One region of the Lactiplantibacillus sp. 3062 genome, then DNA from elsewhere that is predicted to be linked to it. Evidence: predicted binding sites of a transcription regulator. Region 1 holds the regulator's gene; each other region holds the start of a gene.
The links. The regulator CtsR, encoded in region 1, represses protease genes until heat stress. The targets are predictions, from matches to a motif close to TTGGTCAAAAAAGGTCAAANA.

Region 1 (7,807 bases):
TAGGAATTTCACGAGTCATTTCTTCAGGTCCAAGCTTGGTGTCACGTGCTTCTGATTCATATTCTTCAATATGAATTGACGTGTAGACGTCTTCACGGACTAAACGTTCATTAATAATGATGGCATCTTCGAAGTTATAACCATTCCAAGTCATGAAAGCAACTAATGGGTTTTGCCCAAGGGCTAATTCCCCACCTTCCATTGCTGGACCATCGGCTAAGACTTCATCGTTATCAACGTGATCGCCAACTTTAACGATTGGCCGTTGGTTATAGTTCTTACCACCGTTAGAACGACGGAATTTCATTAACTTGTAAGTGTCTAATGAACCATCATCGCGACGAACGCGAACTTCGCGAGCATCAACGTATTCAACCGTTCCTTCATGACGACAAATCAAGGCAATCCCTGAGTCATGTGCAGCTTTATATTCAATCCCAGTCCCAATTAATGGCGCGTGAGGATCAAGTAACGGCACCGCTTGTCGTTGCATGTTGGCACCCATCAAAGCACGGTTAGAGTCATCGTTTTCCAAGAAAGGAATACATGCCGTTGCGACGGCAACCACTTGTTTAGGCGAAACGTCCATGTAATCGACATTTTCGATTGGCGTTTCCAAGTTTTCTTCCTTGTTACGAGCTAAAACAGTGTCTTCAACGAAAGAACCATCATCATTCAATGGAGAGTTGGCTTGTGCAATCACAAATTGGTCTTCTTCATCGGCTGCTAAGTAGTCGATCTTATCGGTAACCTTATGCGTTGTCCAATCGACACGCCGGTATGGCGTTTCGATGAAGCCGTAACGGTTGACCTTCGCATAAGAAGACAAACTGTTGATCAAACCAATGTTAGGGCCTTCAGGCGTTTCGATTGGGCACATCCGACCGTAGTGGGTATAGTGCACGTCACGAACTTCATATCCGGCCCGATCACGAGTCAAACCACCAGGTCCTAAGGCTGATAAACGCCGCTTATGCGTTAATTCACCTAAGGGGTTGGTTTGGTCCATGAATTGTGACAATTGTGATGACCCAAAGAATTCCTTAATTGAAGCAACCACTGGGCGAATGTTAATCAATTGTTGTGGCGTTACCGTCGCAGCATCTTGAATCGACATCCGTTCACGCACAACCCGTTCCATCCGGGATAACCCAATCCGGAATTGGTTTTGCAATAATTCACCCACGGAACGAATCCGCCGGTTACCCAAGTGATCAATATCATCGGTTGAGCCAAGACCTTCTTGCAAGTTGAAGAAGTAATTAATGGAAGCAATGATATCAGCAGGCACAATGTGCTTGAACTTCAAATCAATGTTGCCATTACCAATCACGTTCACAACCTTTTCAGGGTCGTTTTGTGAATAAACCTTAACAACTTGTAAGACCATTGGATTCGTAACAACGGCTTCGTCAGATGGTGTGTAAGTAACCGTCTTAAAGTCGTCACGTTCCAAGTATGGGGATAGTTTAGCCATGACATTCTTGTCAATGACCGTATCCTTTTGCGCAATAACTTCACCAGTATCAGGATCAGCTAATGTCTCAGCTAACGTTTGGTCCATTAAGCGCGTCTTCATGCTTAACTTCTTGTTAACCTTGTAGCGACCAACTGGTGCGAAGTCATACCGTTTTGGATCGAAGAACCGAGCAGTCAATAGGCTCCGCGAACTGTCAGCCGTCTTAGGTTCACCAGGACGTAGCCGTTCGTAGATATCTTTTAAGGATTCTTCAACCCGGGAGTCGTCGGTGTTCTTATGAACGTCCTTTTCCAACGTCAACATCAAACTGTCAGTTTCACCCAACATGTCAATAATGTCATCGTCAGAACCATAGCCTAAGGCCCGGACTAATTCCGTCAATGGAATCTTCCGCGTACGATCGATCCGTACGTATGAGACATTCTTGGCGTCAGTTTCAAGTTCTAACCAAGCACCCCGGTTAGGAATAACCGTTGTGCCGTAGCTAGGACGCCCATTTTTATCTAATTCTTCATTGAAGTAAACGCCGGGTGAACGAACCAATTGTGAAACAATGACCCGTTCGGCACCGTTGATAATAAACGTCCCTTGTTCAGTCATTAATGGAAAATCACCGAAGAATACGTCTTGCGACTTAATTTCACCAGTTTCATGGTTAGTTAAACGTAGGGTAACGTGCAATGGTGCCGAGTAGTTGGCATCATGTTCACGAGCTTCTTCGACGGTGTACTTTGGTTCTAATAATTGATAGTCGACAAATTCAAGTGAAAGTTTTCCTGCGAAATCGTCGATCGGCATAATATCTTCAAACATTTCCCGGAGACCTTCATCCAAGAACCATTGGTAAGAATCGGTCTGGATTTCGATCAAGTTAGGCAAATCAAGAACTTCCTTGATACGTGCATAACTTCTACGGGTACGGTGTTTACCGTATTTTACTAAATGTCCGGCCAAGTTGTTCACCCCTTCTTATTATTCCGGAACCCGCCACCTCCGGTCAAATATTACATTTGTGTTACAAATGCGTTTTTGACCGAATTTTAGGCATAAAAAAACCAAAAATAGTCGCTTAAGTTGACTATTTTTGGATTTATATTAACGAGCCGCACAGACAATAGATTGCGCGTTCGCTCGAGTTCACGGTTACAGACAAGTTATAATATACATCGAATAACGTTAGTTGTCAACTAGTAGACTTCTCTGCCGCCATTAGTTTTCTGGTTCACTCGCAACCCCGTATAAGATCATCTTTAAAAGAGTTTGAACGCGGGTCCGCTCGTCAGCATGAGGATCACCGATTTGATGAAAACTGTTAAACAGTGGACTCAAGCTGGTGATATAGAAATTCGTCGCCATCTGTGGTGTGACCCCCACATGTAGTTGCATGTCAGGTTGCTCAAAAACGGTTTGAATCGGCTTCACATAATCAGTAACAAATATGCCGCCCAACTCGCGAATATGTTCATGCGTTAATGCTTTGAAACTGGAATGAATTAACGTGAAGACATCAGCCGGATGCTTATGCGTTAGTAATAGCGAGACTTCTGTTAATTGATCCAACGGAGACCAATCCGCACGGACTTGAATCGCTTCAATGCCAGCCTTGATTTCCGCACCGACCGTCGTAATGACAGCCAGAAAGATGACCTCTTTATCTTTAAAATGGTGATAAAGCGCGGGCTGCGTAATGCCAATCGCATTCGCAATGTCGCGCGTACTTGTCGCATCATACCCATTTCTTAAAAACAGTTCCCGGGCTGTGTCTAAAATTGCCTGGTGCGTCTTCGCCATCTGTTCGGCTCGTGTCGCCATGTTATCATCTTCTTTCTTGACTTTATTTCCTATTATAATTTACACCAATCAGCACCGAACCACCAGCCTCAGATCCTACAGTTCACTTCAGTGGGTAGCATCTTAATACCGATTGAACCTAAAAGATGACGCCTGAAGTGGACTACCACTTCAAGCGTCATCTTTAATTTAATCGCGCCTACTTTGAGGAAACGGTCGAACGACCATCTGCCTTAGGCTGGTTTTTAATATTAATTGTAATGGCACCCTTGCTAGCACCAATCGTAACTTGGTCATCGACCTTAATCGCGCCAGTCAATAATTCTTCACTTAACCGATCTTCGATTTCAGTCTGTAATGCCCGTCGAATTGGTCGTGCTCCGTACTCAGGATCAAAGCCAGCCTTCGCAACCACGTCAATGGCAGCCGGAGTGATTTTGATCTTGATACCTTGTTGGGCCACTCGATCAACAATTTCTTGTGACATCAACTTAACGATTTCGTGTAATTCTTCCTTATTCAATGAATGGAAGACGATTGTTTCGTCGATCCGGTTTAAGAATTCTGGGCGGAACGTCTGTTTTAACGTTGCTCGAATCGTCGCAGCAACCGCATTGTAGTCATTGGCCTTATCAGTTGCACCAAAACCAACTGATTTTTCATCACGAAGTGTGGTTGCCCCAAGGTTCGACGTCATAATCAGAATCGTATTTCTGAAGTCTACCTTCCGACCCTTAGAATCCGTCAAGTAGCCGTCATCCAAAACTTGTAACAAAATGTTAAAGACGTCCGGATGAGCTTTTTCAACTTCATCAAATAGCACGACCGAGTATGGTTTCTGGCGAACCTTCTCTGTCAGCTGACCGCCCTCGTCATAACCAACGTAACCAGGTGCCGAGCCAATCAAACGACTAGTCGAATAGCGTTCCATGTATTCAGACATGTCGATCCGAATCATATTATCTTCAGACCCGAACATCGCTGCTGCCAAGGCTTTTGCTAGCTCCGTCTTACCAACCCCAGTTGGTCCTAAGAACATAAAGGAACCAATTGGCCGACTCGGATCTTTCAACCCGCTGCGCGCACGGCGAATAGCACGAGCCACTGCGGATACGGCTTCTGGCTGCCCAACAACCCGTTCATGCAAAATCTTTTCCAAGTTAACTAAGCGTTCACTTTCAGATTTTTGCAATTGCGTTAACGGAACCCCGGTCCATTCGGCAACGACCTGAGCAATATCCTCACTTGTGACTTGTAAATCATAGTGTGGTGTTGCCCCCTCAGTCACTTCGGCGTCTTGGTCAGCTTCGATTCGATCTAGGCGTTGCTTCAGTTGCATCTCCTGCTTACGAATATCAGCGGCCTGTTCAAAATCTTGTGCTTCGATCGCTGTTTCCTTATCCTCACGCAGTTGCGCTAACTTGTCCTGGTTCTTGGATAGCTTCGTTGGTTGATCCATCTGATCGATGCGGACTTTAGCTGCCGCCTCATCCATCAAGTCAATGGCCTTATCAGGCAAGAAACGATCACTGATATACCGGCTGGATAGCTTGACTGCTTGATCAACAGCTTCATCCGTAATCGTAACCCGATGATGTTCTTCATAGCGTGGCCGTAGTCCATCTAAGATTTCAACGGCTTCGTCTTCGGTCGGTTCATTGACCATGACCGTTGCAAAACGCCGTTCCAACGCAGCGTCAGATTCAATGTACTTTTGATACTCATTTAAAGTGGTTGCCCCAATCGTTTGGAGTTCCCCTCGTGCAAGTGCGGGTTTCAGAATATTAGAGGCATCAATAGCCCCTTCAGCACCACCGGCACCAATCAAGGTATGCAATTCATCGATAAATAAGATCACATGGCCATCGTTGTAAATTTCATCAATCACTTTTTTCAGGCGGTCTTCGAATTCACCACGATACTTTGTCCCAGCGACTAGTGACCCCATATCGAGCATCATCAAGCGCTTATCTGCCATATCAGTTGGCACATCACCGGCCACAATCTTTTGGGCTAGACCTTCGGCGATTGCAGTCTTCCCAACCCCAGGTTCACCAATCAAGACCGGATTATTCTTCGTCCGCCGTGACAGGATCTGAATGACCCGTTTGACTTCCTTGGAACGACCTACTACCGGGTCCATTTCTTGTTCACTAGCTAATTGGGTCAAATCGCGCGCCAGAGAATCCAAGGTTGGCGTTCCTTCAGTCTTCTTGCCACCGCGATTAGCCGCGTTACCCTTGCGCTTACTCATGGCGTCACTGACACCTAGCTTGCGAAGAACGACTTTACGCGTCTGACCTAGATCTAAGTTTAAATTCATTAAAATTCGCGAGGAAAGGATACTTTCATCAGAGAGCATCGCTAACAACAAATGTTCCGTTCCAATCTTGTTGGCACCGAGCCGTTTTGCTTCATCACCGGCAACGGACAAAATTTCTTTGGCCTTTGGTGAATATGGCAAGTAAGTATCCTTGCCAACATTGCTCAACGTCCCATAGCCAGTGAACCGTTCGATTTCTTCACGAATGTCATCTTCACTAACGGCATATTGTTGTAGCACCTTATTAGCAATTCCATTCTTTTCGATGGCCAATGCTAATAGCAAATGCTCCGTACCAACTGCCTGATGCTTGAAATATTTGGCCTGTTCCTGTGCCAGTACCAGCACACTTTTGGCACTAGGTGTAAATAAGTTATCCATTGCGATTCCTCGCTTTCTTTAGCTTTCGTAACGCAAGTGGTTCAAGATTCCGATAATTATCCGGGCCCGCAGACTGTTTTCTAAGTCCCGGTCCGTTAATCCTAACGTCTCGTGGTCAATCGCCACTAAAATCAATTGCGCTTCTCGACGATTTAAGACGTCGTCCTCGTATAAACTTTGGACGACCGCATAAGCATCTCGTTGTGTGATTGAATCGCCGATCACCTGTATGAGGGCGTCCAACACATCAGCATCATCGACCAAATTAACCTTCTCAATGCGAATATAACCACCACCGCCACGTTTACTTTCAACTAAGTAACCATTTTGGATCGTAAACCGGGTCTTAATCACATAATTAATCTGTGAGGGTACCACGTTGAAAAGGTCGGCAATTTCTGACCGTCGAATTTCAACATGCTCCGAGTCCGCCAAAATACTTTTTAAATACTTTTCAATAATATCCGAGATATTTTGACTTTGCATGTGCTTCACCCTTTTCATTATCTTTGACTAATATTGACTATTATTATACGAGGATAATGGAAAAAAGCAAAGAATTTCACCCAAACCGCGGACTAGCATGTGCTTAACGGTTGTTACAGCATAGCACGCCAAACGTTTGCTTTCAATTGATTCAACCGTTTAGAACCTCATAATGATTAAATTATTAGGTCTCCATATTCATTGAACTACCTATTTAGAATATGTCAAGTTGAGTCACTCCTCATTGCAGGCGATGGGCACTTGTATCACAACGATGAACAGCAGTTCCGAGACTAATTTCTCCGAGCTCATGACTAACAGTGGCTGTTGCCTTGTCGGGATTATGAGTCACAACCACCGTATTCTTCACATGGCTGACTTAGTGAGTAACGTCGCAAAAGTGTCCCCTGACCGTTGAAACACCCATGCTTACAAAAAAGGTCATAAAAAAAATCCAGCCAAATGACTGGATTAGTTGGTTTAACCGTAATCGGGAAAACAGGATTTGAACCTGCGACCCCTACGTCCCGAACGTAGTGCTCTACCAAGCTGAGCTACTTCCCGAGAAAATTAAATAAAAAGCCTTAGCACTTAACTAAGACTGTGTTAAACGATCGGGAAAACAGGATTCGAACCTGCGACCCCCTGGTCCCAAACCAGGTGCTCTACCAAGCTGAGCTATTTCCCGATACTAATGCACCCAGTAGGAGTCGAACCTACAACCTTCTGATTCGTAGTCAGACACTCTATCCAATTGCGCTATGGGTGCTTATTTAAAATGCCGAGGACCGGGATCGAACCGGTACGGTTATCACTAACCGCAGGATTTTAAGTCCTGTGCGTCTGCCAATTCCGCCACCCCGGCAAATTAAAAGCGGAAGACGGGATTCGAACCCGCGACCCCCACCATGGCAAGGTGATGTTCTACCACTGAACTACTTCCGCATAATAAAGCTATTAAATTGTAAATGCCGACTAGAGGATTCGAACCTCCGACCTCCTCATTACTAGTGAGATGCTCTGCCAACTGAGCTAAGTCGGCATGTGCGGGTGAAGGGACTCGAACCCCCACGTCGTAAGACACTAGAACCTAAATCTAGCGCGTCTGCCAGTTCCGCCACACCCGCATGATGTTAATCATGCCTTGTTGCCGGTTCAAACAGTTCTTACTGGTATGCCTTGACAACTATTTAACTTTATCATCATGTTGAATACTTGTCAACAACTTTTTTCAAATAAATGGATAAATATACTTTTTACTGGATAAACAAGTTATATTTTTCCGACAAGAAATATTATAGCACGGTAGCCGAAAATAGCAAACCCTATTTTCAAAAAAAGGTGAA
Region 2 (7,807 bases), on a different contig from region 1:
ATGGCGACTGTCGATTTTGGTGCCACGCGCCCCGCAATGATCTCTTTTGCCAGCGGTGTTTCGACGTGATTCGTGATAAAGCGCCGGAGCGGCCGGGCACCGTATGCCGGTTCATACCCCTGCTTAGCGATCCACTTCTTCGCTTCGTCAGAAATTTTCAGTGTAATCTCACGATCTTGGAGACGGGCAGACAACCGATCAATCAATTTCACCACAATTTCCTCAATCGCGCCCAACTGTAGTGGCGTGAACATAATGATGTCATCGATTCGGTTCAAAAATTCCGGTTTGAATCGACTTTGAACCAGCTGCATAACCTGTTGATGGGTATCGGCCGACAAGTGACCCTGGTCATCAACCCCCGCCAGTAGCAACTCTGATCCTAAGTTCGACGTCATAATCAAGATGGTATTTTTGAAGTCGACGGTCCGTCCTTGACCATCCGTCAACCGACCGTCATCCAATACTTGTAACAAGATGTTAAACACATCTGGATGCGCCTTTTCAATTTCATCGAATAACACGATCGAGTACGGATTACGCCGGACAGCTTCGGTCAACTGACCGCCTTCTTCGTAACCAACGTAGCCCGGTGCCGCCCCGACCAATCGCGAAACGGACTCTTTCTCCATATATTCACTCATATCGATCCGAACCATATGATCATCGGCGTCAAACAAATTCTCAGCCAATGCTTTCGCTAATTCCGTCTTACCAACCCCAGTTGGGCCTAAAAACATAAAAGAACCCAGGGGACGATTAGGATCTTGCAAACCGGCCCGCGAACGTAATACGGCATCCGAAACGGCATCGACCGCCGCATCCTGACCAACCACTCGTTCATGCAAATGGTCCGCCAAGTGTAATAATTTCTCCCGCTCACCGGCAACCAGTTTGGCTACTGGGATTCCTGTCATCCGGGAAACCACGTTTGCAATCTGATCTGGCGTGACGGATTCCTCAACTAACCAATCTTCATGATGATCATTGGCTTCCATGGCCTTCAACTCTTGTTCCAGCTTGGGAATCGTCCCGTGCTGCAACTTAGCTGCTTGTTCCAGATCATAATTATTTTCAGCATTTTCCAAGTCGTGCTTAGCTTTGTCTAACGCCGACTTTTTGTCGCTTAACGCTTGGAGGCTCTTCTTTTCACTGTCCCAGCGTTCGGATAAAGCCCGCTGTTTTTCTTTTGCGCTGGCGAGTTCTTTTTGCACATCCGCTAGCCGTTTAACGGAGGCATCGTCAGTTTCATTCTTTAAGGCGGCTTCCTCGACCTCTAAACGCATTAATTGTCGGTTGACTTGGTCTAATTCCGTTGGGTTGGAGTTCATTTCGACCCGGATTTCAGCAGAAGCCTCATCTACTAAATCTAAGGCCTTATCTGGCAAGTAACGATCCGTAATATAACGATCAGATAACTTGGCAGCGGCCACTAAGGCGTTATCATGAATCCGAACACCATGATGGATTTCAAAGCGTTCCTTTAAGCCACGTAAAATACTGATTGTATCTTCAACACTCGGTTCAGCAACCAATACTTTTTGGAACCGCCGCTCGAGTGCCTTGTCCTTTTCCATGTACTGACGATATTCATCTAACGTCGTGGCCCCGATCAAATGAAGTTCTCCCCGCGCCAACATTGGTTTCAACAAGTTACCGGCGTCCATACTGCCTTCTGTCTTACCAGCACCAACGATATTATGGATTTCATCGATGAACATGATGATCTGCCCATCGCTCTTCTTGATTTCCTTGAGGACGGCTTTGAGTCGTTCTTCAAATTCACCACGATACTTCGCCCCGGCAATCAGAGACCCCATATCTAGCGAGAACAACGTCTTATCTTTTAAGTTCTCCGGCACATCACCACGAACAATTCGTTGTGCTAGACCTTCCACGATGGCCGTTTTCCCAACTCCCGGTTCACCAATCAAGACAGGATTGTTTTTCGTCTTTCGTGACAAGATCCGAATAACGTCCAGAATCTCTTCGTCCCGGCCAATTACTGGATCTTGATTCCCCTGGCGCGCCTGTTTAACCAAGTCGACGCCGTACTTTTCCAAAGCTTGATACTGATCTTCCTGATTACGTGACGTGACCCGTTGACCCCCGCGAATACGATCAACGGCATTCTTGACTTGTCCTGCCGTGATGCCTTGCTGATTCAAGTATTTGGTCAACTGATCACCAGTTTGATCCATCAGCGCTAAAGCCAAAGTGTCGGTCGCAAGGTAATCATCACCTAACGCTTTGCGCTTAGCATCGGCAGCCTGCATCAGCGTAGCTAGACTACTGCTCATACTGCCACCGTACTGAACGTTACCACCGCTAACAACGGCAATGTCATCCAGCTCACGGTCGAGCTCTGTTTGTAATTGGTCTAAATCAGCGCCGGCCTCACTAAAGATCTGCCGAACCAGTTCGCCTGGTTGCGTTAAAAATTTAAATAGATGGGGCACCCCAATTTCTTGATGGCGCCGTGTTTGTGCGATTTGTTGTGCCTGTTGTAAGGCTTGTTGTAAACTTTCTGTAAATTGTTCTGGATTCATATTTACGTACCTCCTCAAAAACGGTAGCAAAAAGGCAGCCGTCATAGCTGCCAATTTTTGTTTGACCTTTATTGACTATTAGAGTATAACCCGTAAGGTCAAACAAGGTCAAGGATTTAGTCCTGGTCATAATTATCCTGAACGATTTGTAAGACAACGTCCACGGCTTGGGCCATCACTTGTTCTGAAACGTATTCAAACCGACCGTGCATGTTCTCACCACCAGCAAACAAGTTTGGTGTCGGCAAGCCCATAAATGAGATCTTGGAGCCATCCGTCCCACCACGAACCGGATAAATGGCTGGCGTGATACCGAGCTTGAGCATGGCTTGTTTGGCCAATTCAACGACCCGCATATCTTTTTCAATGATTTCGCGCATATTGTAATACTGGTCCTTCATGTCGACCTTGATCCGGGCCACACCGTCAGCCAAATTCAGCCGATCCGCAACCGCCATAAATAACCGTTTACGTGCTTCGAACTTATCGCGGTCATGATCACGAATAATGTAAGTCATCTTAGCGCTGTCAACGGTCCCGTCTAAACTAAGCAAGAAGAAGAACCCTTCACGGCCTTCCGTGTGTTCCGGGACATCATGTGCGGGTAACGCCGATTGAAAATCAACGGCTAACTGCAAGGCGTTGACCATCTTATCCTTAGCTTCCCCTGGATGAACGTTGACACCTGTAATCGTCACCGTCGCTTGGGCCGCGTTGAACGTTTCATACTCCAGTTCACCAAGCGGACCACCATCGACGGTGTAGGCATAATCGGCGCCAAAGGCAGGCACATTAAAGTGATCAGCACCAGTCCCAATTTCTTCATCGGGACCAAAAGCTAACCGAATCTTGCCATGCTTGATCTCAGGATGGGCCAACAAATATTCCGCAGCACTAATGATTTCAGCAACGCCAGACTTATCATCAGCTCCAAGCAGCGTGGTTCCATCAGTTGTGATCAGCGTGTGACCAGCATAGTTCTTTAAGTTTGGGAAGACCGCCGGATCCAGCACATAGTCCCCGTTTCCGAGCTTAATAACTGATTCACCGTCATAATTGTCAACAATTTGTGGATTGACATTTTCCGCGTTAAAGTCAGCCGTATCAATATGTGAAATAAAGCCAAGAGTTTTAACAGCTTTGTCACTATTCGCAGGAATCGTCGCAAAAACGTACGCACTTTGCGCATCCTGTTCAACATCGCTCAAGCCTAAATCAGTGAGCTTACTCATTAATTGCTTTAAAAAGGCCGTTTCACGTGGTGACGAAGGAATTGTCGTTGATTCCTCATCTGAACGACTATTAATTTTGACAAAGGTTAAAAAATCTGAAATTAAGTTTGGATATTTTGACATATGATAACTTCCTTTCCTTATTAAAGTTCATGATTAACTTAGATGAAGGTAAACGGATCAGTATTCAGCTGAGACGCCACAATCTCGATTGGCCAGCCAGCTTGTACACGCCACTGATCAAACAGCTTAGTGAGTTGTGACTTACAAATACTCTCGATATGGTGGCCTGGATCAATGACCGTCAACCCGGCTGCCAGCATATCATGACCGGTGTGATAATAGACATCCCCGGTCACGTAAGCTTGTGCACCTGCTCGCAACGCTTGGGGATAGAACTTACCACCATCGCCGCCCAGGACGGCCACACGGGTAATCCGTTGTCGGGGATCGGCACTGACTAGTCGCAGGCCGCTGACACCAAATACTTGTTTACACTGTTCGGCAAATGCCTGCGCTGATAACGGTGTCGGCAAATCACCGACTCGGCCCATATAATACTGATGACCGCCAGACAACAGTTGCACGACCTGGTAATCCCACGTGTCAGCGGCTAAGTCATTAATGCCCGCTACCGCAGTTGGAATCTGATCGGCTAGTAAGTCGACGCTGAACTGTTCACCCGAGTTGACAGCGTAACGATCTAGCGTGGCACCCACGGTATTCGTTAAGTATTCCTGTACCGTTTCAACTTGATTGGTCGGTACCGTTAAAGTCAACTTAACAGCCTGTGCACGATACCCAGGAACCAATCCCTGCACATTTTGCAAGTCTAAGGCCGCCGCAAGCCAATCGTTCATTCCGCCCTCAGCACAGTCCAGATTCGTATGGGCCGCGTACACCAAGATGTGGTGAGCTGCAAGTTCTGCATACATTGCTTTCTGAGGATCCTGATAATCAAGATTGTTGGCCGGTCGAAACATGACGGGATGATGAGCAAAAATCATGTCAGCACCGATCGTGATGGCTTCTTGGACAACTTCCGGCCGCACATCCAGGGTAACTAACACCTTGTGGATATCCTGATGAGGATCGCCGATTTGTAATCCGGTGGGATCATGCTCCCACTTCAACTTGAGTGGCGCAAATTTTTCAAAACGCGCAATTAATTCACTTGCTTGCATCCGTCAAGACTCCTTCCATCAATTTGATTTTAGCGTGAGCCAGCGCTAACTGTTCCTCTGGTATCACTTTAGCCCGTTGCATTTGCGCAACCGCCGCATTTACTCGTTGTAACTCACGTTGCCACTTAGCGATAAACACCGGCGACTTCTCAGCTAGCAGAAACGGGCCAAACATCTGTTCAGCCGTCGTATACGTCACCTGATGATCAACCCGATCAGCACAAAGAATCTCATAAGTATGGCCATCTTCAGCTAGAATTCGTTCAGCTACAATTTGAAACTGATTGGCCGCCAGCCATTCCCGCACGGTCGCTTCACCAACATTAGGCTCGAGTACCAACCGTTGAACACCGGCGAGCTGGGTCGGCCCCTGTTCAAGAATATGGCGAATCAAAGGGCCCCCCATCCCGGCAATCGTGACCGTATCAATACGATCAGCTGGTTCAATCGCAGCAAGACCGTCAGCTAGACGGGCCACTAAGCAATCCGTTAACCCCAGCTTTTGAATCTCATGACGCGCATTTTCAAAGGGCCCCCGGACGACTTCACCAGCTACACCATAACTAATTTGATGATTTAATGCGAGATTAGCTGGCAAATAAGCGTGATCTGACCCAATATCGGCCACGCGGGCGCCCGGCTGAACGAAAGCGCCAACCGTTGCTAATCGTTTTGATAATTGTTTTGCATCCACATACAGTTCCCCTTTAATTCGGGAAGATTTACCCACACGACTAACTTTCAGTGGTTGTGGTCAAATCCACCCGGTTCAATTGTTTTAATTATTCAGTTTAACTAACCACGCACGTCACTCGCTATCCTTAGTATGCACCAAAATCGAAACGTGCTGGTCGTTGAATTACGGGTCGGCTCTTTATCAGAAATACCCAACGAGGTTCAACTAAGATCATGGCGATACCCAATGGCCTGGAAGTTAGCAGTCTGAACAAAGGTCGCACACTAGATTAGACCTTTGTTGGCCAATCATCTTTGACCTTAAAAACCAACGCATTTCAATGGTGATTCAGGATAGCACCCGTATCACCGTACGTTACTAATCATATTTTACCATGCTTCACTGTGAATACGCATTCAGCTGGTTAAATTTTCCTGAAAATTCCTAAGCTTTGTTCAAACTAACTAAAATTCTATTAATGCAAGTTTGGATGACAGGCAGACGTGCCATAATATGGCTAATGTCGACTGGCAAGCGACATATTATTTAATGAGAGAAAGTTTGATTAACCATGCGAAAACGTCTTTTAACGACGTCGCCATTTTTGACTGGCCTAAAATTATTAGCTATTCTGCCGCCGGTAGGTATCGGATGGCTGATTTATTTAAGCCGGTGGCAATGGCTGGCGTTACTCAAACATCCACGACAATTCAGTCGGCACGACCCGTTGCTAGGGTTTATCGTCCTATTAATGGGCATCACGACGCTCAATCTCAATCACCACGATTATCGTAGTGTTATTCTGTCTGTCCTAATGCTTTTTGTATTGGGCAATCTTTGGTTGTTGTGTCGTGAGTCCACGCAGTCGATTGCTTGGCACGAGCTTCGTAAATTTATCATCCAATTTGGCTTGTATATTACAATTAGTGGTTTTGCTTTCCACTGGCTTAACCAAGTATTGACATTACCAACGTGGCTGAAGTTCATGCTGGGTGACCTATTATGGGGCTATGCTGCTAATCAGAATCGCTTGTTCGGGTCCGCCTATAATCCAAATGATGCCTGCTGTTTATTATTGATTGCCCTCGGCTTACTATTGACACAGTTAAGTCATGGAAGTGTTCACCCCTTCACGCGCTGGCCGCTCATAAACTGGTTTTTGGTCGGCTTACTTTGTGTGGGCGTTTATCAAACCAAATCGCGCACAGGGCTCATGATCATGATTGCCATTCTGATCATGACGACTTACCAGCTTTGCCGTCACCATCGCATTTTGGTTACAACAATCTTGATTGCTGGCAGTTTAATTGTCTGGCACGTTTTCCCTAGAAGTGCTTCGACCATCACCGCACTTCAAAGTCGCTTGACGATTTGGCACAACAGCTTCACCGTTTTCAAACAGGCCCCGTACCTCGGCGTGACGTATTTTGGCTTTGCGCGGCACTATTTGCAACTGACGGGAACCTACGTCCCACACGCCCACGATATTTTGCTCATGCTACTAGCTTCTTTTGGTATCCTAGGCGGTGCCGGCTTTATTTACTTAGTCCTCAGCAGTGGCTGGCACTTAACCAAATATTGGCACCAGTATCGTACGCCGAATTTGCGTTACTTTATGATGACTTTGCCCATCATTCTAGCCTATGGATTGACAGACTTCGTTTTATCTTCTATGCAAGTATTGATTATTATTTTGCTCATTATCGCTTGTTGGCACCACGAACAACAATTGCGGCCAATCATTGGCCCTCGCAAGTATCAGTCTCCACTTATCTGACACTTTTCATCACCATCAATTTCGAACGGGCAGTAATTCCCCATTTCAAAAATAGTGTGCGCTGCCGGTCATTAAGCCGCAACACACACTATTTTTAGCGTACCGTTAACCAAATCGGCGATATGCCAACACAGTTAACGGCATAAAAATCACAATAATAAGGAAACCACTTAACAGTACACCAAATGCATCGGGCCCCCAATGGCCAGTCCGCAAAATTGTGCGCATCGCGGTAATTGTTAGACTGACCGGATTCAATCGGACAATTGTTTGCAACAAATGTGGTAACGTCTTAGTCGGAATAAAGGCGTTAGATAAAAAGGTCAGCACTAAAATAATGATCATTGACAGACTGCCAATCAGGGCCGCATTTTTGACCATTAAACCAA
Region 3 (7,807 bases), on a different contig from region 1:
CTTACGCGTATCGTTGTACAGCAAATCACGATCATCGGTCAGATGGAAGATCACGTGCGTGTGTTTACCTTGATCTTCACCACGCGGTACAACATTATACTTGCCTTCCATCCGCAAATGCGACACCATCGTCAGACCATTGCTAAAGCGAAACAACAAATACTTCCCCCGCCGATCAATGGTCTGGATCGTTTGGTTGGCTAAACGCTGTTTGAAACTATCGACATCATTATTAATAATTTTCGGCCAAAAAACCTCGATACTAGCAATCGTTGCCCCGCTAACCAGACGATTTAAGCCGCGACGAACAGTTTCAACTTCAGGTAATTCAGGCATGGTGGTTCCCCCTATTTTGCATCGTACCAAGTATCACCGTAGTGGCTCTCAACCTTTAACGGTACGGCTAACTGTACGGCGGAATCCATCACGCTTGGCACTAATTTTTCTAAAACTGGAATTTCTTCTTTTGGCGCTTCAAAAATCAATTCATCATGAACTTGTAACAGCATGGTTGCTTTCAAACCCGCAGCCTGTAACTTATCTTGCATCTTAATCATCGCAATCTTGATAATATCAGCCGCACTCCCTTGGATGGGGGTATTCATGGCTGTCCGTTCAGCGAATGAGCGTTGGTTGAAGCTCTTGGAATTAATATCTGGCAAGTACCGGCGTCGATGTGAAATGGTTTCCACATAACCTTGTTTTTTCGCCGTTTGGACAATTTCATCCATATACTTTTTGACACCCGGATATTCTTTGAAGTAAGCGTCAATAAAGCTGCGAGCCTGTTTACGCGTAATGCCGATATTTTGTGACAAGCCGTAATCACTAATTCCATAGACGATTCCAAAGTTAACCGCCTTGGCTTGCCGTCGAATATTTGGCGTCACCTCTTCAGCTGAGTTCAAATGAAAGATTCGCATGGCCGTTGCGGCATGAATATCATCACCCGCTTTAAAAGCGGCCTGCATATTTTCATCATCAGTAATATGCGCGAGAACCCGTAATTCAATTTGCGAATAATCAGACGAGAAAATCTGCCAACCTTCATGACTAGGAACAAAGGCTTGTCGAATCTTACGTCCTTCTTCCAAGCGCACCGGAATGTTTTGTAAGTTTGGATCAACGGACGACAACCGGCCGGTTTGGGTCAACGTTTGCAAATAGCGCGTATGCACCTTTTGATCAGCAGAATGAATGGCATCTAACAAACCGACAACGTAGGTCGATTGAATCTTCGAGATCTGACGATATTGTAAAATATTAGCGACGATTGGTGCTTCCGGTGCTAACTTTTCTAGAACGTCTACGGCGGTAGAATACCCTGTCTTGGTCTTCTTGATTACGGGTAATTTCATTTCTTCAAACAAGATGTGACCTAGTTGCTTAGGTGAATTAATATTGAACTCTTCACCGGCTTCTTGATAAATCGTCTGTTCAATTTCACTCAACCGTTCTGTAAACTGACTGCCCATGGCTTTAAGTCGACTGCTGTCGACCGTAATGCCGGCGATTTCCATCTGAGCTAAGACATTAGCCATCGGTTTTTCGATATCATCGTAAAGTTGATCCTGCTCATTGGCTGCCAATTCCTTTAATAACTGTGGCTTCAAACTAGCGATTGCGGCCAATTTCCGGGCGAGATGACTAAAGAAGACGTCATCATCTTCAGGAATAGCGCGCTTAACGCCCTTACCATAAACGGTCTCGTCACTCGGCAAGTCAGTGTACCCGTGTTGCTCAGCTAAACTTCCCAAGTCGTTACTGTTATCATTTGTATCTAATAAGTATGAAACGAGTAAAAGATCAAAATCGACTTTACCTAGCTGAATACCCAAACGATTAAGCCCGACCGTCGTGCGTTTCATATCAAAAACGTCCTTGGTAATCGTTGTGCTACTCAAGAGATCAGCCACAGTCGGTTGCATTAATAATTCCACATCCCGACTGATGTACCAGTGATCATCCGCTCCGATGGCAAAGCCAGCAAAGGCCGACGTGTGGTAGTTCGGCGTTGGCATCTCCAAATAAAAGTCCACGTGATCGGTAAATTGTTGCAATTCCGTCAGGTTAGCTTTCGTCAAGACGGTATAATCAATGGGCGTTGCTGGTTCGTCCGACTGTAGGTGTAATTTCTTCAAAAATGATTGAAAGTCCATCTTCTGATAAAACGCGGCCAGCTGGTCAAGATCCGGGCCATCATAGGATAAATCAGCCAATTGAACATCAATCGGCGCATCCCGCTTGATTGTTGCTAGCACCTTAGCCTGCGCCGCTTGTTCGCGATCCTCAATCAGATGTTCCTTCATCTTGCTCTGCTTCATGGCATCGATGTTTTCATAAATGTCTTCCATCGTACCATACTGTTTGAGTAATTTAAGGGCGGTCTTCTCACCAACCTTGGTGACACCCGGATAGTTATCCGAGGTATCACCTGTCAACCCCTTCATGTCAATAATTTGTGCCGGTGTGATGCCCAGCTTTTCTTCAACGTGCGCCGGCGTATAGTGTTCCACTTCAGAAACACCTTTAACGGTCACGGCCACCGTGGTATGCTCGGTCGTCAACTGCGTCAAATCACGGTCACCAGTGACGACCGTCGTGGTGTAGCCGGTTTGATCCGCTTGAGCGGCCAGTGTGCCAATAATGTCATCGGCTTCGTAGTCTTTTAATTCATAATGTTTGATACCATACGCGTCTAATAGCTGTTTGATATACGGCATTTGTTCAGAAAACTCACTAGGCGTCTTAGCCCGGCCACCCTTGTAATTATCGTACATGGCTGTTCGAAACGTGGTCTTACCCGCATCAAAAGCCACTAACATATCCGTGGGTTCGACTGCCTTGATCATGTGGTCAAGCATTGTATTGAAGCCATAAATGGCGTTGGTATGCAGGCCGTCTGGATTTACGAACCGTTCCAGTTGACTATGCAACGCAAAGAACGCCCGAAATGCCACACTGTTACCATCAATCAGTAATAATTTTTTTGCCATTAGTTTGCTCCCCATCTCTTAATTTAAATCATCATTTTTATGAAAATCCGTCACTCAGACCATTAATACCACTCGATTGACGGTCTGATTCGCAGCGCCTGTCAGTACAGGCTGAACGACTAATTATTTACCCTTATAATTGTACCAAACAATTAAGTAAAACGGGAGTTCGGTCCACCGAAAACCCGTGAAATAACTCATTTTCGGTAAATTAAAAGGATTATGACATCTTGGTCATAATCCTTAATAATTATCTTAATGATTAGTCGCGGCTTGAGCCACCGAAGATTTGGACGAAGTAGAGGAACAAGTTAACGAAGTCCAAGTATAATTGTAAGGCCCCAGTAACGGCCAAACCAGTCGATGAAACCTGGTCACCATATTGTAAATACATGTTGCGCATCCGGTTAGCGTCCCACATGGATAAGCCGGCGAAGATCAATACACCAATGTATGAAAAGATGTAACTAATCATGGCACTTTGTAAGAACATATTGACCAGTGAAGCGACAAACAACCCGATTAAAGCTGCAATCAAGTGCGTCCCAATACGTGAAATATCACGCTTAGTCGTCGTCCCAATCACCGCCATGGTCGCAAATACAGCTCCAGCTGCAACGAACGCACCGGTGATAACGGCACCCGTGTATAAGGACAAGGTCACTGACATTTCAACCCCAAAGATGATGGCAAAGAGCATCAGTAAGGTGAAGCTCATCGCTGGATTGCGTGTCGCGTTGACTTGAATCCCACCAATCATCACAAACATGCTGACAATGAAGATCATCAAGAAGATGAATGGGTGTTGTGAAAAGGCGGCATTAATTTGTGCTTGGAACGTGGTCATCGCTAAGTAAACGGTAAAGGCCGAAACTAACACGGCGATTGTCATAAACCCATACATTTTAGTTAGGAAACTACGGAGGCCAACTTGTGTGTTGATGGTCCGTGGTTGTGGGTCATTTTGAAAATTGTTCATAAAATCCCTCTTTCACCTAAAAATTGACTACTCGTTACTTTTTCCGAGTTAAGATTAAAAATTGAGTTTGTGCATCGTTACTAACGCGGACTGCGCTAGTAACAACACCACACTAGTTTGTCAATCATTTGCCTATGACTAGCCATCTCAATCAGTCACCTCAACTTTCTTAACTTAAGTCTATCAAATTAGTCAAAGAAGGTAAAATAGTTTGTGCCTGTGAATTTAATAAGAATTTCTTATGTTTAATTGAATCCTATTCAATCATTGTCTTTAATGGATTACCGCTACATTAGGATTTTCCGGAATGGGACACCATAAGCGTTTATAATAGAACTTCAATCGGTAGGACTTTTTGCGGGACATCCGGGGAAGATTTTTTAGGGGCGGGCGGCGTCATACATAACTTTCTAAATAAGAAGTCCCACACTAGTATTGACTTGCTAGTGTGGGACTTCTTATTATTTAATGTACAAAGCATTGATTAGTTTTAGCATGTTGGAAACTACAATAAAACACTAAATCTAGCCATTGTCTTGTTAATTGTTTTCTGAAGCAGAAATACCCTGCAAATATCGTTGTCGCAATGCAGCTACCTTAACCTCAACAACTTGATTATGATTAATCCGTGCAAAAGCTTCTGTTTCACTCATTAACCGCTTAATCAATTTATCCGAAAGTTGTTGCTTAACAGCATTCTCGGTCGCTAAGTATTTCAATCTTGGTAAGTAATACGTGACATGTTCATCTGAGCAAAGCGCTACCCCATCATCTATTAGACGATTACTTGTGACGAAATCACCACTAATTGCGTAATACTCTGCCGTATAAAAGATTAGGGTTAACAGCCGTAAGTAATCATTTGCATATCCTGATGAGCCAGCGTGCTCGACATAGTATCGTACTCTCCTGAAATAAAATTGAGCTTTCTCAGGCTCAGCTAACCGGCCATACATGACACCCAGACCGACATAAGCTAGCGGTGTGAAAATTGTTTGGTGAGCCCTATCCAAATCATCAACGATTTGCGAGAAGGAAAAACAAATATCACTGGCTGTTCCATTAACCAACGAACTTAGCATGCCACATAAATAGTAATATTGCATCCGTGAAGGTACCGCATCAATTTGCTCAACTTTCAGGTCTACCAATGATTGCAGGACTGATTGATAATCTTCCATCATCAGTCGTCGCTCAATCTCATCAAGTTGCTGTCGAATTTGGGTCACTGAATTAGCCTGGTTTTCACTTAGATCATCAACTGTCAATCCCAGACGAGCGCAGAGCTGATTTAAAATTGCTAATGCTGGTACTCGCCCACGCCGTTCAAACTTACTTAAAGTCGCCTGCGTACAAATTCCGTTTGATAATTTGACTTGTGAAATTTTTAAAGCTTTTCGCCGGGTAATAAACTTTTCAATATCCATCGCACACCACCTTGTCTCACCCGTTAGCCATGAATGCCAAGGGCAACCTTAGCAAAACGACTCATTTTATCAATTCCCCAAGCAGGTTCCCAGACCAAGTCAAGTTCACAATTCTTAACACCATCCACACTCATAATTGCTTGATTAATTTGACTTGCCAATAAATTTCCTAATGGGCACCCCATCGTCGTCAACGTCATCGTTACCGTGCAGCTACCATTATCGTCTACGTCAACACCATAGATCAAACCAAGGTTAACCATGTCAACGCCCAGTTCTGGATCAATCACCTGCTCTAACGACTTCATGACCGCGTCTTCAACGGGTGAGAGGGCCTTATCCTCGCCAAGTTCGTCTGCCATTCTGCCACACTCCTGTCTGTTTAAAACTGTTTTTAATTATACCATTGTTAGAATATACGTTAATAATCCTAATTTATAATAAAGTACGTCGCCAATATTAACGAAAAGGCGAATCAGCATGATAAAAACACTAACCGAGATACAATTTTAAATTACTACAATTATCAACCATCCTAGCTGGCACGATTATAATGGCTAACATTCATCAACAATCATTTAACCAAAAAACTCGAATCGCAATCTCGCATGCCACTCAAGTTTTATTTTAACATCAGCTTGACCAATCCCCCTTACTACCCGATTGAACCTTCCATCTCAAAGCTGATTAACCGGTTTAATTCAACAGCATATTCCATCGGTAATTGCTTCGTAAATGGTTCTACGAATCCCATGATAATCATTTCGGTTGCCTTAGCTTCTGAAATTCCTCGGCTCATCAAGTAGTAGAGCTGTTCTTCTGAGATTTTGGACACCTTAGCTTCGTGTTCCATCGCGACGTTAGCACTGTCGATTTCATTATACGGAATCGTGTTGGAAGACGACTGGTCATCCATGATGATCGTATCACACTCAACATGCGCTTTGGAACCGTCTGAATGCTTGGCAAAACGCACGGTTCCACGGTAATCAGTCGCACCACCAGTCTTAGCGATGGACTTCGAAACAATCGAACTGGAGGTATTCTTAGCATTATGAATCATCCGAGCACCAGAATCTTGGTGGATGCCATTGCTGGCAACCGCGATCGATAACATGGTCCCGCGGGCACCTTCCCCATTCAAATAAACGCTTGGGTACTTCATCGTAACCTTCGAACCTAAATTCCCATCGACCCATTCCATCGTGGCATTTTCGGCCGCTGCAGCTCGTTTAGTTTCCAGGCTATAAACATTGTCAGACCAGTTTTGAATCGTTGTATAACGGCAGTAAGCGTTGGGCTCAACATTGACTTCAACAACGGCCGCGTGCAAACTATCTGAAGAATAATTAGGGGCCGTACACCCTTCGACATAGTCGACACTGGCACCATCTTCCACGATAATCAAAGTCCGCTCAAACTGACCCGAGTTTTCAGCATTTAACCGGAAATATGACTGAATTGGCGTCTTCGTCTGGACACCCTTAGGCACGTAAATGAAGGACCCACCTGACCAGACCGCCGCGTTTAAAGCCGCAAACTTGTTATCGGTTGGTTTGACGAGTTTCCCAAACCACTTCTTGAACAGTTCTGGATAATCGTGAAGCGCCGTATCGGTATCGGTAAAAATAATACCTAACTTTTCAAAATCTTTACGCATATTGTGATAAACGACTTCAGATTCATACTGCGCCGATGAACCGGCTAAGTATTTCCGTTCAGCTTCAGGCACACCTAACCGGTCGAACGTCCGCTTCAAGTCAGCTGGGACTTCTTTCCAGTCACGGAACTTTTTATCGGTCATCTTCTGATAATACAGCATGTCCTTCAAGTCGAGTTTCGTGAGATCCGGGCCAAACTTAGGCATCGGCATCTTTAAATACTCATGATAGGCATTTAACCGATAATTCAACATCCATTGTGGCTCATGTTTTGCCGCGGAAATTTCGCGCACCGTGGCTTCCGTTAATCCTCGCCCAGTTGAATATGCTGGTTTGACATCGTCATGAAATCCATATTCATAATCACGGTCATTTTTTACCACGTCAGGTACTTCACTCATACTTCTGATTCCTCCTCATTGCCATTTTCAGCAAGCAATGCCCGTTGCAAAGCCCACCAAGCTAGCGTGGCACATTTGATTCGTGCCGGAAATTGCATAATATTCGATAAAATTGCGGCGTCTTCTAAGGCATCCATATCGGCCTGCGGGTGTTGCTTGCCAATCGCCATATCCGAAAATGTCTTAGCCATTGCCAATGCCTGTTCTTTCGACTTACCCATCACCGCATCCGTCATCATACTGGCCGATGCTTGACTGATGGTACAGCCCTCACCCGTAAATCCAATATCTTCGATTTGATCATGCGCATCCAATTGAATAGCCAAATTGATGACGTCGCCAC

Region 2: a site for CtsR is predicted at 2,608-2,628, ahead of clpB (ATP-dependent chaperone ClpB). Genes of this name have one in related genera too.
Region 3: a site for CtsR is predicted at 4,164-4,184, ahead of ACWQAU_RS05360 (Bax inhibitor-1/YccA family protein). Genes of this name have one in related genera too.

The regions. Positions count from the first base shown of each region.
Region 1 is NZ_JBVAYE010000008.1:158-7,964, reverse strand. Features, by position in the region: gene rpoB (DNA-directed RNA polymerase subunit beta) at 1-2,443, opposite strand, end outside; gene ACWQAU_RS10850 (TetR/AcrR family transcriptional regulator) at 2,690-3,292, opposite strand; gene ACWQAU_RS10845 (ATP-dependent Clp protease ATP-binding subunit) at 3,471-5,975, opposite strand; gene ACWQAU_RS10840 (CtsR family transcriptional regulator) at 5,994-6,461, opposite strand; tRNA gene ACWQAU_RS10835 (tRNA-Pro) at 6,952-7,025, opposite strand; tRNA gene ACWQAU_RS10830 (tRNA-Pro) at 7,076-7,149, opposite strand; tRNA gene ACWQAU_RS10825 (tRNA-Arg) at 7,157-7,230, opposite strand; tRNA gene ACWQAU_RS10820 (tRNA-Leu) at 7,241-7,326, opposite strand; tRNA gene ACWQAU_RS10815 (tRNA-Gly) at 7,335-7,406, opposite strand; tRNA gene ACWQAU_RS10810 (tRNA-Thr) at 7,431-7,503, opposite strand; tRNA gene ACWQAU_RS10805 (tRNA-Leu) at 7,507-7,588, opposite strand.
Region 2 is NZ_JBVAYE010000002.1:143,999-151,805, reverse strand. Features, by position in the region: gene clpB (ATP-dependent chaperone ClpB) at 1-2,549, opposite strand, end outside; gene pepT (peptidase T) at 2,666-3,904, opposite strand; gene ACWQAU_RS03680 (Nif3-like dinuclear metal center hexameric protein) at 3,943-4,965, opposite strand; gene ACWQAU_RS03675 (tRNA (adenine(22)-N(1))-methyltransferase) at 4,952-5,659, opposite strand; gene ACWQAU_RS03670 (O-antigen ligase family protein) at 6,213-7,418, shown strand; gene ACWQAU_RS03665 (ABC transporter permease) at 7,524-7,807, opposite strand, start outside.
Region 3 is NZ_JBVAYE010000002.1:488,016-495,822, forward strand. Features, by position in the region: gene mutM (bifunctional DNA-formamidopyrimidine glycosylase/DNA-(apurinic or apyrimidinic site) lyase) at 1-336, opposite strand, end outside; gene polA (DNA polymerase I) at 348-2,996, opposite strand; gene ACWQAU_RS05360 (Bax inhibitor-1/YccA family protein) at 3,259-3,975, opposite strand; gene ACWQAU_RS05365 (helix-turn-helix domain-containing protein) at 4,515-5,402, opposite strand; gene ACWQAU_RS05370 (metal-sulfur cluster assembly factor) at 5,426-5,764, opposite strand; gene sufB (Fe-S cluster assembly protein SufB) at 6,058-7,464, opposite strand; gene sufU (Fe-S cluster assembly sulfur transfer protein SufU) at 7,461-7,807, opposite strand, start outside.